3 regions of the Staphylococcus condimenti genome follow, and region 1 is predicted to be linked to each of the others. Evidence: riboswitches for the same ligand, from Rfam matches in the RefSeq annotation. Region 1 holds a riboswitch; each other region holds the start of a gene.
The links. A riboswitch is a leader RNA that binds a small molecule or an ion and turns the genes downstream of it on or off. The one in region 1 is predicted to bind S-adenosylmethionine.
Positions count from the first base shown of each region.

Region 2: another riboswitch for S-adenosylmethionine. It lies ahead of A4G25_RS07775 (aminotransferase class I/II-fold pyridoxal phosphate-dependent enzyme); the one in region 1 lies ahead of A4G25_RS11020 (Na+/H+ antiporter NhaC family protein).
Region 3: another riboswitch for S-adenosylmethionine. It lies ahead of A4G25_RS05970 (MetQ/NlpA family ABC transporter substrate-binding protein); the one in region 1 lies ahead of A4G25_RS11020 (Na+/H+ antiporter NhaC family protein).

Region 1 is NZ_CP015114.1:2,326,891-2,330,421, forward strand. Features, by position in the region: gene A4G25_RS11010 (SDR family oxidoreductase) at 1-767, shown strand, start outside; gene A4G25_RS11015 (flavin reductase family protein) at 949-1,560, shown strand; SAM riboswitch class I at 1,650-1,748, shown strand; gene A4G25_RS11020 (Na+/H+ antiporter NhaC family protein) at 1,825-3,138, shown strand; gene A4G25_RS11025 (SRPBCC family protein) at 3,297-3,531, shown strand, end outside.
Region 2 is NZ_CP015114.1:1,544,892-1,548,422, reverse strand. Features, by position in the region: gene A4G25_RS07785 (hypothetical protein) at 40-978, shown strand; gene A4G25_RS07780 (hypothetical protein) at 993-1,931, shown strand; SAM riboswitch class I at 2,044-2,155, shown strand; gene A4G25_RS07775 (aminotransferase class I/II-fold pyridoxal phosphate-dependent enzyme) at 2,251-3,411, shown strand.
Region 3 is NZ_CP015114.1:1,181,097-1,184,627, forward strand. Features, by position in the region: gene A4G25_RS05965 (lactate/malate family dehydrogenase) at 75-1,028, opposite strand; partial or broken gene A4G25_RS05970 (MetQ/NlpA family ABC transporter substrate-binding protein) at 1,051-1,868, opposite strand; SAM riboswitch class I at 1,971-2,074, opposite strand; gene norA (multidrug efflux MFS transporter NorA) at 2,186-3,364, opposite strand.

The sequences.
Region 1 (3,531 bases):
CTTATGTAGGACATGGTCGTTTAGAAGGTTTGAAAATGTTAGTAACAGGTGGTGACTCAGCAATTGGACGTGCTGTCGCAATTGCATATGCAAGAGAAGGCGCATCTGTTGTAATTAACTATCATCCAAAAGAAGAAGACGATGCACAAGATGTGAAACGTGTTATCGAAGATAAAGGCGGTACTGTTTATTTACTGCCAGGTGATATTACGGATGAAGACTTTAACTATGAACTTGTAGAATTTGCTAATGATCGACTAGGCGGATTAGATAATGTCACATTAGTTGCAGGTTATCAGCAATATCATGAAAAATTTGAAGATTTTAAAACAGAAGACTTTACAAACACTTTCCAAACTAATGTTTATCCTATTTTCTGGACAGTACAAAAAGCTTTAGAATATTTACAACCAGGCGCTACAATTACAACAACAACGTCTATTCAAGGCTATGATCCTAATCCATTATTGCATGACTATGCAGCAACAAAAGCAGCGATTGTTTCATTAACAAAAAGTCTTGCGAAAGAATTAATCGAAAGAGGCATCCGTGTTAATTCAGTTGCACCAGGTCCATTCTGGTCACCTCTGCAAATTTCAGGCGGACAACCTCAAGATAAAATTCCAGAATTCGGTCAACACTCAATGATGGGACGTTCTGGACAACCTGTTGAATTAGCCAGCACGTATGTACTTTTAGCTTCAGATGAATCAAGTTATACTACTGGACAAGTGTATGGTGTGACAGGCGGCAAACAAATTAACTAAGACAAAAATTGATAAAAGAATATATTTTGAATATACAACCCTCGACAAAAAGTCGGGGGTTTAAGATTGCGGTCAAGACTGTCATTCGTTATTAAGTTTTGAGATATAAACAGTTTGTTGGTAATTATTTATCATTTTTTCTAAGATTAAGACACTAATATAAATTGAGTGAGGTGCAAGTATGAAGCAATTTGATCCAAATGAGTTAACTCAAAAAGACAATTATAAATTATTGAGCGGAAGTGTGCTGCCGCGTCCAATCGCTTTTGTGACGTCTCAAGATAAAGAAGGCAATATCAATGCAGCGCCATTTAGCTTCTTTAACGTGGTAAGCAGTAATCCACCAATGATTATGATTTCTACAGGACATCTCAATGGCAAACGTAAAGATACATCAGTAAATATCGAAACGATGGGAGAGTTTGTTGTACACATTTCTCAACTTTCAATGATTGAAGGGATTAATGAGACAGCAGCGCCTCTAGCGCCAGAAGAAAATGAGCTAGAACGTACTGATTTTAAAACAGTCCCTTCTAGTATAGTAGATGTGCCGGCGATAGAAGGTGCAAGCATCCGTTTTGAATGTAAATTAGATCGTCTTATTGAATTAGGAGATGACGAATCAGGAAATGATTTAATAATCGGACGCGTTGTACAATACCATATAGATGATGATGTCTATATGGATCCATACAAGATTGATGTAAAAGCATTACAGCCTGTAGGTCGTTTAGCAGGCAATGATTATGCGAAATTAGGAGAAGAGTTTGTGATTCAACGTCCTACTGAATAATCTATTAATAAATAGTTAAACTTTTGACGATTGACGCAAATCGGTTTGCGTGATAAGTTTAAAAAGATTCAAAATTTAAAAATAAATATTGCTTATCAAGAGAGGTGGAGTGAAGGGCACTTTGAAGCCTCGGCAACATGGAAATGCGTGTGCCAAATCCCATAGCGATAATTGCTAAGAGATAAGATATTAAATATTTGTCCTTTTTTCTTAGCTGAGAAAAAAGGACTTTTTATTTATCAAATGAGAGGTGTAGAAGAAAACATGGCTGAAGAGAAAAAGAAAGGTAATGCTTGGGCACTGATTCCTTTGATAGTATTTGTCGGTTTATTTTTAGGGGTCGGTATTATCACAGGTGATTTTACTAAAATGCCGTTGAATATTGCGATTACGATTGCAGTGGTTGTAGCATTACTTATGAATCGCAAACAAAAATTTGCAGATAAAGTTGAAGTTTTTACTAAGGGTGCAGGACATTCTAATATTATTTTAATGGTTCTCATCTTCGTGTTAGCAGGTGCCTTTTCTAAGGTGACTGAAGATATGGGCGGAGTAAAATCAACGGTTAATCTTGGTTTATCACTCATTCCAGGAAACTTGTTGATTATCGGTTTATTTGTCATTTGTATGTTTGTGTCTATTTCCATGGGGACATCAGTAGGTACAGTTGCTGCGATTGCACCTGTAGGATTTGGAATTAGTCAGGCTACTGATATTCCATCTGCGCTTGCAATGGCGACAGTAGTAGGCGGAGCGATGTTCGGTGATAATCTGTCCATGATTTCTGATACAACGATTGCTGCTGTTCGTACACAAAATACACGTATGAGCGACAAGTTTAAAGTGAACTTCCGGATTGTATTGCCTGGAGCGATTATATCGATGATTATTTTAGGTGTATTGACCCACAGTGCAACAATCAGCAGTTCGAAAGATTATGATTTTGATCTTGTAAAAGTAATTCCATATTTATTAGTATTGATTTTGGCACTTATTGGCATCAACGTCATCATTGTATTGATCGGAGGCACAATACTTTCAGGTATTATTGGACTGTTAGACGGTTCATTTAACTGGATAAAATTCTTAAAAGCAGCCTCTGAAGGTATGATTGGTATGGAAGACATTGCGATTATCGCATTAATGATTGGCGGTTTAATTGGATTAATTCAACATTATGGCGGTATTACATGGCTGTTGAATTTTGTTAGAAGCCGGGTAAAATCTAGACGCGGTGCAGAAATTGGGATTGCAAGTTTAGTCAGTGCAGCAGATATTTCTACTGCTAATAATACAATTTCAATTTTGATGGCAGGTCCATTGGCTAAAAATATTGCTGATGAATATGATATCGATCCTAGAAAATCAGCTAGTATTTTAGACATTTTCGGTAGCTGTTTCCAAGGATTATTACCTTATAGTCCTCAAGTTATTGCAGCAGCAGGTGTAGCAGGTATTTCTCCATTTATGTTGATGCCTTATTCGATATATCCAATTATACTTGGTGTGAGTGGCTTAGTAGCAATTGTTTTCAATTTGCCACGATTGAATAAAAAGAAAGATAAAAAAGCAGCATAATTAATTTTTACTTTCACACAAGAAAAATGTTAAAGTAATCATGTTGCAATACTTGTATTAAACAGTACATTCCATAAGGTTTTTCAGATTGATTACTTTGGCTTATGTGCGAGAAATGCGTTAAAATAATGTTGAGTGTGAAAGTAGGTGACGACAGAGTGGCAAGATATAACATAGAAAATGATGTGGTAGTTATTTCTTTGGAACGATTAATGCGTATCAATCCTGAATTGATTTATCAAGCATGGACAGATGCGGATATTATGAGACGTTGGTTTATGACATCGAATCGATCAAATAAATCTATAGATCTCATTCCAGAAGAAGGCAGACGTTATGAAATCGTTGATGAACGAAATGGCAAAATCAATAAAATTACAGGTGTTTATCAAG
Region 2 (3,531 bases), 780 kb from region 1:
TGTATGTTAATTAAACAAAAAGGGAGAAAAAGGACAAACATGAAAATCAAACACTTATTTTCTGCTACAGCAGCACTTACTATTTTATTAGCAGGTTGCGGTTCACAAGAAAAATCAGACAACGATACTAAGCATGAAGAAAAGACTAAAAAAGACGATAATCAAAAAACTGAGAAAAAAGAATCAAATTCAAATTCAACATCAAACTCAACTAGCAAAAATCAATCTAATGAAAATTCTGAATCGAAAAAAGAATCAAACTCAAATGTTAAACCTGTAAGTCAACTTACGCCTCAAGAAAAAGTCGCTTTGGCATTATATGCACCTAAATCAGCTGAATTTACAGTCACTCCTAGTGAGTTGCTGAATCATAGTTATGTTCATAAAGGGAACGGAGGAGACACTCAACGTTCAATTCAACAACTTTCTTTACCTAAAGCTAGTCCAGATATGATTCCAAATGCACCTTCAAATATGAAGTTTTACGCTACTCCATATGATTCAAGAGGGCCTTTTGCTTTAGTGGTTGGTATCAGTGATACACAAGTATTGATTTCAGGCACACAAGGGATTAACCCGTATCAACATCTAGTAAATATGGGCGGATTATATGATGTTAAAGATCTTTATAACCAATATAAAGATAAAAATTTCCAACAAGTAGCAAATCTTATAACTTTTACAGAATCATCTGAACCTGCACCAAAAGAAAGTGACTCAAGTAATGACAGCGAAAGTGAAAGCAATTCTTCAGATTCTGGAGAAAAAGTAACACGTGCTAATGTGATTGATAAAGTAGAGGATTATGAAGGCCATAATTTAGATACAAGCACTTATACGTACAAAGAGCCTGAACAAAAGAGTGATGGAAGCTGGGGCTTCTCATTTGTGGATAAATCAGGCAATCTTGCAGGATCATATATTGTTCATTCAGATGGATCAGTAGAAAAATTTGATGCTAAAGGCCAACCTGAATAGGAGGACAACAACAGATGAAATTGAAGTATTTGTTTGCTGCTTCTGCAACTTTAACCCTCTTACTTTCAGGATGCGGACATAGTGACAATAAATCATCAGACAGCAAAGAAGACACTAAACAAGAAGCACAGCATAAAGAAAACAAAACTTCTGAAAAGCAAACCGATAAAGAAGGGTTTTCAGAAAAGAATAGCGAAAATGACAATTCCGGATCAGAGAAAACATCTGATAATATCAAAAGCTTTAATCAACTCACTAACAAAGAAAAGATTGCTTTAGCAATGTTTGCAGTGGGACATTCAAAGTATGCAGAAACAACCGTTTCCGCAGAAGAATTATTAAACCATAGTTATGAGAAATGGGATAGTATGAACAAGGTACAAGAATCAATCCAAAATATTAAATTCCAAAGAACATTTGACGGGCAAGTACCAGGACAGCCTTCTAATATGGATGTTTATGAGTCATATGAATCAAAAGGCAACTATCTTACGATGATGGCTATGACAGATTCACAAATCATTATTATGCCTGAAAAAGGAACAAATACGTATCAACAATTATTGGATTACGGTGCAATCTATAACCTTAAAGACTTGTATGAAAAATATAAGGATAATCCAAACTTTTCTAAAGTGGTAAATATGATTTCGATTAGTGAAACACCTGAAGTAGGAACAAGCAGCAAGTCTGCTTCTTCTTCTGAAAGCAACACAAAAGAGAGCACAAGTTCAGGCGGTACAGTAACACGTGCTAATGTGATTGATAAAGTGGAAGACTACGAGGGTCATAAATTAGATACAAGCACTTATACGTATAAAGAACCTGAACAATTAGAAGATGGCAAGTGGGGCTTTTCATTTGTAGATAAGTCTGGCAACCTTGCAGGTTCTTATATCGTTAATTCAGATGGGTCGGTAGAAAAATTCGATGCTAAAGGCCAACCTGAATAATATTTATAAAACTCTGCAGTTTATTTGCTGCGGAGTTTTTTTATAGGTCAGTCCTATAATTGAAAAATGTCAGAATTTTTAGTACAATGAAAGGCGTTAATTACATTAATCAAACTTATCAAGAGAAGCAGAGGGAATTGGCCCTATGAAGCTTCAGCAACAGAAGGTTATTTAGACTGACCTCACTGTGCTTCATCCAACAAGTACAACTTGAAAGATAGGTGCATATACATAGTCAGCTATATGTTGCTTATACAGTGACATATAGCTTTTTTTGAAACAAGTATGATGTATCTATCAAAACAAAGGGGGACTATGAATGGTAATGTCAAGAAGGTTAGCGAAGATACCAGATAGTTATTTTGGAAAAACAATGGGAAGAAAGATTGAACATGGACCGCTTCCTCTCATCAACATGGCAGTAGGTATTCCGGATGGGGAAACGCCTAAAGGAATTGTCGATGAATTTGCAGATGCTTTGCGTGTTCCTGAAAACCAGAAATATGGAGCGTTCCATGGAAAAGAAACATTCAAACAAGCGATTGTCGATTTTTATCAACGTCAATATGGCGTTGAATTAGATAAAGATGATGAAGTATGTATTTTATACGGTACTAAAAATGGTCTGGTAGGCTTACCGAACTGTATTGTAAATCCAGAAGATTATGTGTTGCTGCCTGACCCTGGATATACGGATTATCTGGCGGGCGTTTTATTTGCAGATGCGCATCCCTATGCATTAGAGTTAGAACCTCCGAATTACCAGCCGGATTGGGATAAAGTGCCTGAGGATATCTTGAAACAAACGAAGCTTATCTATTTAACTTATCCGAATAACCCGACAGGCTCTACAGTAACACAAGGAGTGTTCGATGAAGCGATTCAAAAATTCAAAGGAACACAAACTAAAATCGTACATGATTTTGCCTATGCTGCCTTTGGATTTGACCATAAAAATCCGAGCATTTTGCAATCAAAAGATGGAAAGGATGTAGCGATAGAAGTCTACTCACTGTCTAAAGGATATAATATGTCAGGTTATCGTGTCGGATTTGCGGTAGGGAATAAAGATGTTATTCAAGCATTGAAGAAATACCATACACATCACCACGCTGGCATGTTCGGTGCATTACAAGATGCGGCTACTTTTGCTTTAAATAATTATGATGATTTTTTAGAACAACAAAGTGAAGTGTTCAGAAAACGTCGAGATCGCTTGACTGCTATTTTAGATGAAGGTGCTATTCCATATGAACCTATGACAGGCGGTATATTCTTATGGTTAAAGACACCTGAAGGTTATACTGGAGAACAATTTGTGGAATTCCTATTACAAGATCGGTCTATATTAGTTGCGCCAGGTATTCCATTTGGCGATAATGGCAATCATTATGTACGTGTTTCTCTTGCATTAGATGATGAACAATTAGATGAAGCAGCGAAGCGGTTAAAATCACTTAGCACTATGTATAAAAAATAACTGTAAATTAATACCAAACAGTTTAGGCGGTTTAGCCACATATTATAATTATAAGAAGTTACAAAAGGTGCTATTATATAGGTGTAATAAAAAACACTCAGACGTCCTGGTAAAGAAGAC
Region 3 (3,531 bases), 1.1 Mb from region 1:
AAAGTACGTAATTTTCCCTAGTTTTTTAATTCTTTTATGTTACAAACATTCAACAAAACTTACAAGCTTGTTGCTTATGATATATTTTCAATCTCCTTATGCGCTTGTTCTACAGCTTCTTTAATAAATGTATGTGCATCTTTAAGCTGCTGAAGCTCGTCAGGGTGCAATGAAATTGGCAAACGTTTTGCGATACCATTCTTATCAATTAAAGATAATAAGCTGAGCGCTCCACCTGTTAATCCATATTCTCCGTTTACAGAGGCACTGACAGGTTCAATTGTATGTTCATCTAATAAAATTGCTTGTGCCAACTGAACAGCTGATCTTGAAATAGCAGAATTGGTCCAGCCTTTCTTCTTGAATACTTCAAAGGCCACTTCATCTATGCGTTTTGAAACTGCTTTTTTATCTATCGGTGTACTTTTGGTTAATGTTTCAAATTCAGACAATTCAATACCAGCAATACGAACTCGACTCCAAATCGGTACTGCATGGGATCCATGTTCACCTAATACAAATGCTTCAACACTCTTAGGATCCACATTGTAATGATCTGCAATTAAAGTACGAAAACGCGACGACTCTAAATTTGTTCCAGTTCCAATGACTTTATGTGCTGGGTAACCCGCTTCTTGTGCAATCAATGTCATAGCATCTACTGGATTCGAAATCAAAATAATGGCTGCTTCTTGATTAACCTCAGATAATTGTTGAAAAACTGAATGTACGATTAAACTATTCGCACGCGTCAATAACGTTCTATCTGCCATCTCTGGCGTAGAAGGCGCGCTTGCCGATACGATTACGATATCTGCATCTGATAAATCTTGATAGTTACCACTATAAATATCGACATGGTGTGTATGTCCCAACCCTTGTAAATGACGATGATCCAGAGCCTCACCTTTCGCCAAATCTTCATTCGTATCTATCAAAACTATTTCTGAAAAGATTCCTAAATATTGTGCGTCCGTTAATACTTGACTGCCTACACGTCCTGTCCCGATAATTCCTAATTTTGTCATTTGATTACCTCCAAGTTGTCAGTTATTTTGCTTCATATGGAACTACATCTTTTCCATATTTTTTCTCAATGAAGTTTTTCATATCTTTAGATTGCAAGACTTTAATTAATTCTTGGAATTTTTATCGTTTTTATGACCCTCTTTTACTGCGAGAATATTCGCGAACGGCGATGATTTATCTTCCATAACAATCGCATCTTTAGAAGGTTTCAAACCATTGTCCATTGCGTAATTAGAGTTCATAATCACAGCTGCACCTTCTCCGCTTTTATAAGTTTTCGGTAAGAATTCTGCACCTTGTTGATTATTAAATTTCAGGTGTTTTTTATTTTCAACAATGTCATCAAATTTAGCATCTTCAATTTTGACACCTTTTTTAAGTTTCACTAAACCTTCGTTAACGAAAAATGACAAGAAGCGTCCTTCTTCGGCAGGGTTATTTGAAACATATATCGTAGAACCTTCTGGGATATCTTTAATGTCTTTATATTTTTTACTATATACACCCATTGGTGTCGTAAATACTTTGCCTACTTCTTCAATTTTGTATCCATGAGATTTTTTCTCTGCGTTTAAATAAGGTACGTGCTGGAATAAGTTAGCATCAACGTCACCTTTATCCAACAATTTATTAGGCACTTTATAATCATTGACGACTTTGATTTCTAAGTCGTACCCTTTTTTCTTCATTTCTTCTTTCGCATGCTCTAATACTTCACCGTGAGGAGCAGGAGAAGCTGCCACTGTTATTTTCTTATTCTCTGCACTATTACTTTGACCGCAAGCTGAAAGCGTAAATGCAATCACTACTAAAGTTAAGACGCTTATTAATTTTTTCATATCTATGGACACCATCCTATGTAAGAGTTCTCCAATTTAATCCACTCTTACATCACGATGAAAAAGACCTTCCCTTTAAAAAGAGAAAGTCTTAATTACTTTCTCTCATCTTTATAAGCTTTCGCTTAATGTGAATTAGCACCTTTTCGTTATACGATGGTTGCTGGGCTTCGTCGGGCACATCCCTCCGCCACTCTGGATAAGAGTTTGATTAATTGAATTATTTTTATCCTATCATTATCAATAAACACCGTCAATTAAATTTTTAATTTTTCTGAAAAATAAAAGTGAATAATAAAGCTGAAACAATCTATGTTTCAAGCCTTATTATCAACCTTTTTGAGTTTATTTTTTTCTCTAATCGTTTTCTCAACAAATATAATAAATATTCCTAATAACATGACAGCAATCGACATGTATAATGGAAATTCAAAATTAAAATCATACAAGATTCCTGCAACTAAAGGTCCAATAAAGTTACCCATGCTGGTAAAAGTCGAGTTCAACCCACCAGCCAAACCTTGTCGGTTTCCTGCAATGTTTGAAAAATAATTAGTGACTGCTGGGCGGATCATATCAAAACCGATAAATACAATAAAGCTGATAAGCATGATAGACCAATAACTATGTGCAATAATTAAAAAGAATAAGACTAAAGCTGAATAAAATAATGCGAGTTGTATGAATGTCAATTCTTTAAAGTATTTCATAAATTTATCAAATAAAAAGATTTGGAAAACAGCACCTAAAATTCCGCCTCCAGTGATTGAAATTGAAATATCTTTAGGTGTATAGTGCGCTTTATCTGCTGTATAAAGCGGGAATAATGTTTCAAACGCTGATAGACCAAAAGCTAATACAAAAGTAATAATCACTGGTGTGATAAAAGCTTTAACATTGATTTTAGCCAATTCTTGCGGTTCAAAGTGAGTAAAACCATCTGTTGTTTGACGTTTTGCACCATGTATAAAAAAGATCGAACAAATGAAAGCTGCAATACCTAAAGTTCCTGCAAAATAGAACGGTAAACGGTGTGAAAACTCTGCCATAAAACCGCCAAGTCCGGGGCCTAATATGAATCCTGAGTTAATAATGGCTGACATATATCCGAAGTTCTTCGCTTTATCTTTAGCAGGAGAAATATCCGCAATCATTCCAGTAACCCCCGGCATTACCATACCTGCACTGAAACCGCCGATAATTCTTGAAATAATTAATAAAGTATAATTGCTGCTCATTGCAAAAATAAATTCCGAAACGGAAAAAAGAACGAGCCCAATACAAATAATTAATTTTTTACCTAATTTATCTGCTAAGTTACCACCAAATGGCGAAATAACCATTTGGGCCAATGCAAAGGCCGCAACAAGAATTCCTAAATCACTTCCATTTAAACCAAGATCTTTTAAATATACTGGTAATACTGGTACAACTAATCCGATACCTAAGAAAACAAGAAATATATTAAAATATAATGTGATTAATTGCTTACTCATGATGTCCTCCTTTATTGCTTATTTGCACCTAAATTTTTAATGACTACCCATTATACACCATAGTCTCCCTAACGCTCAATAGATACATTTTATAGCAATATTGCAATTTCTTGTGTTATTCCCTAAATTAAAAATTCAAAATCCATCACTTTTATATAACACTTTAG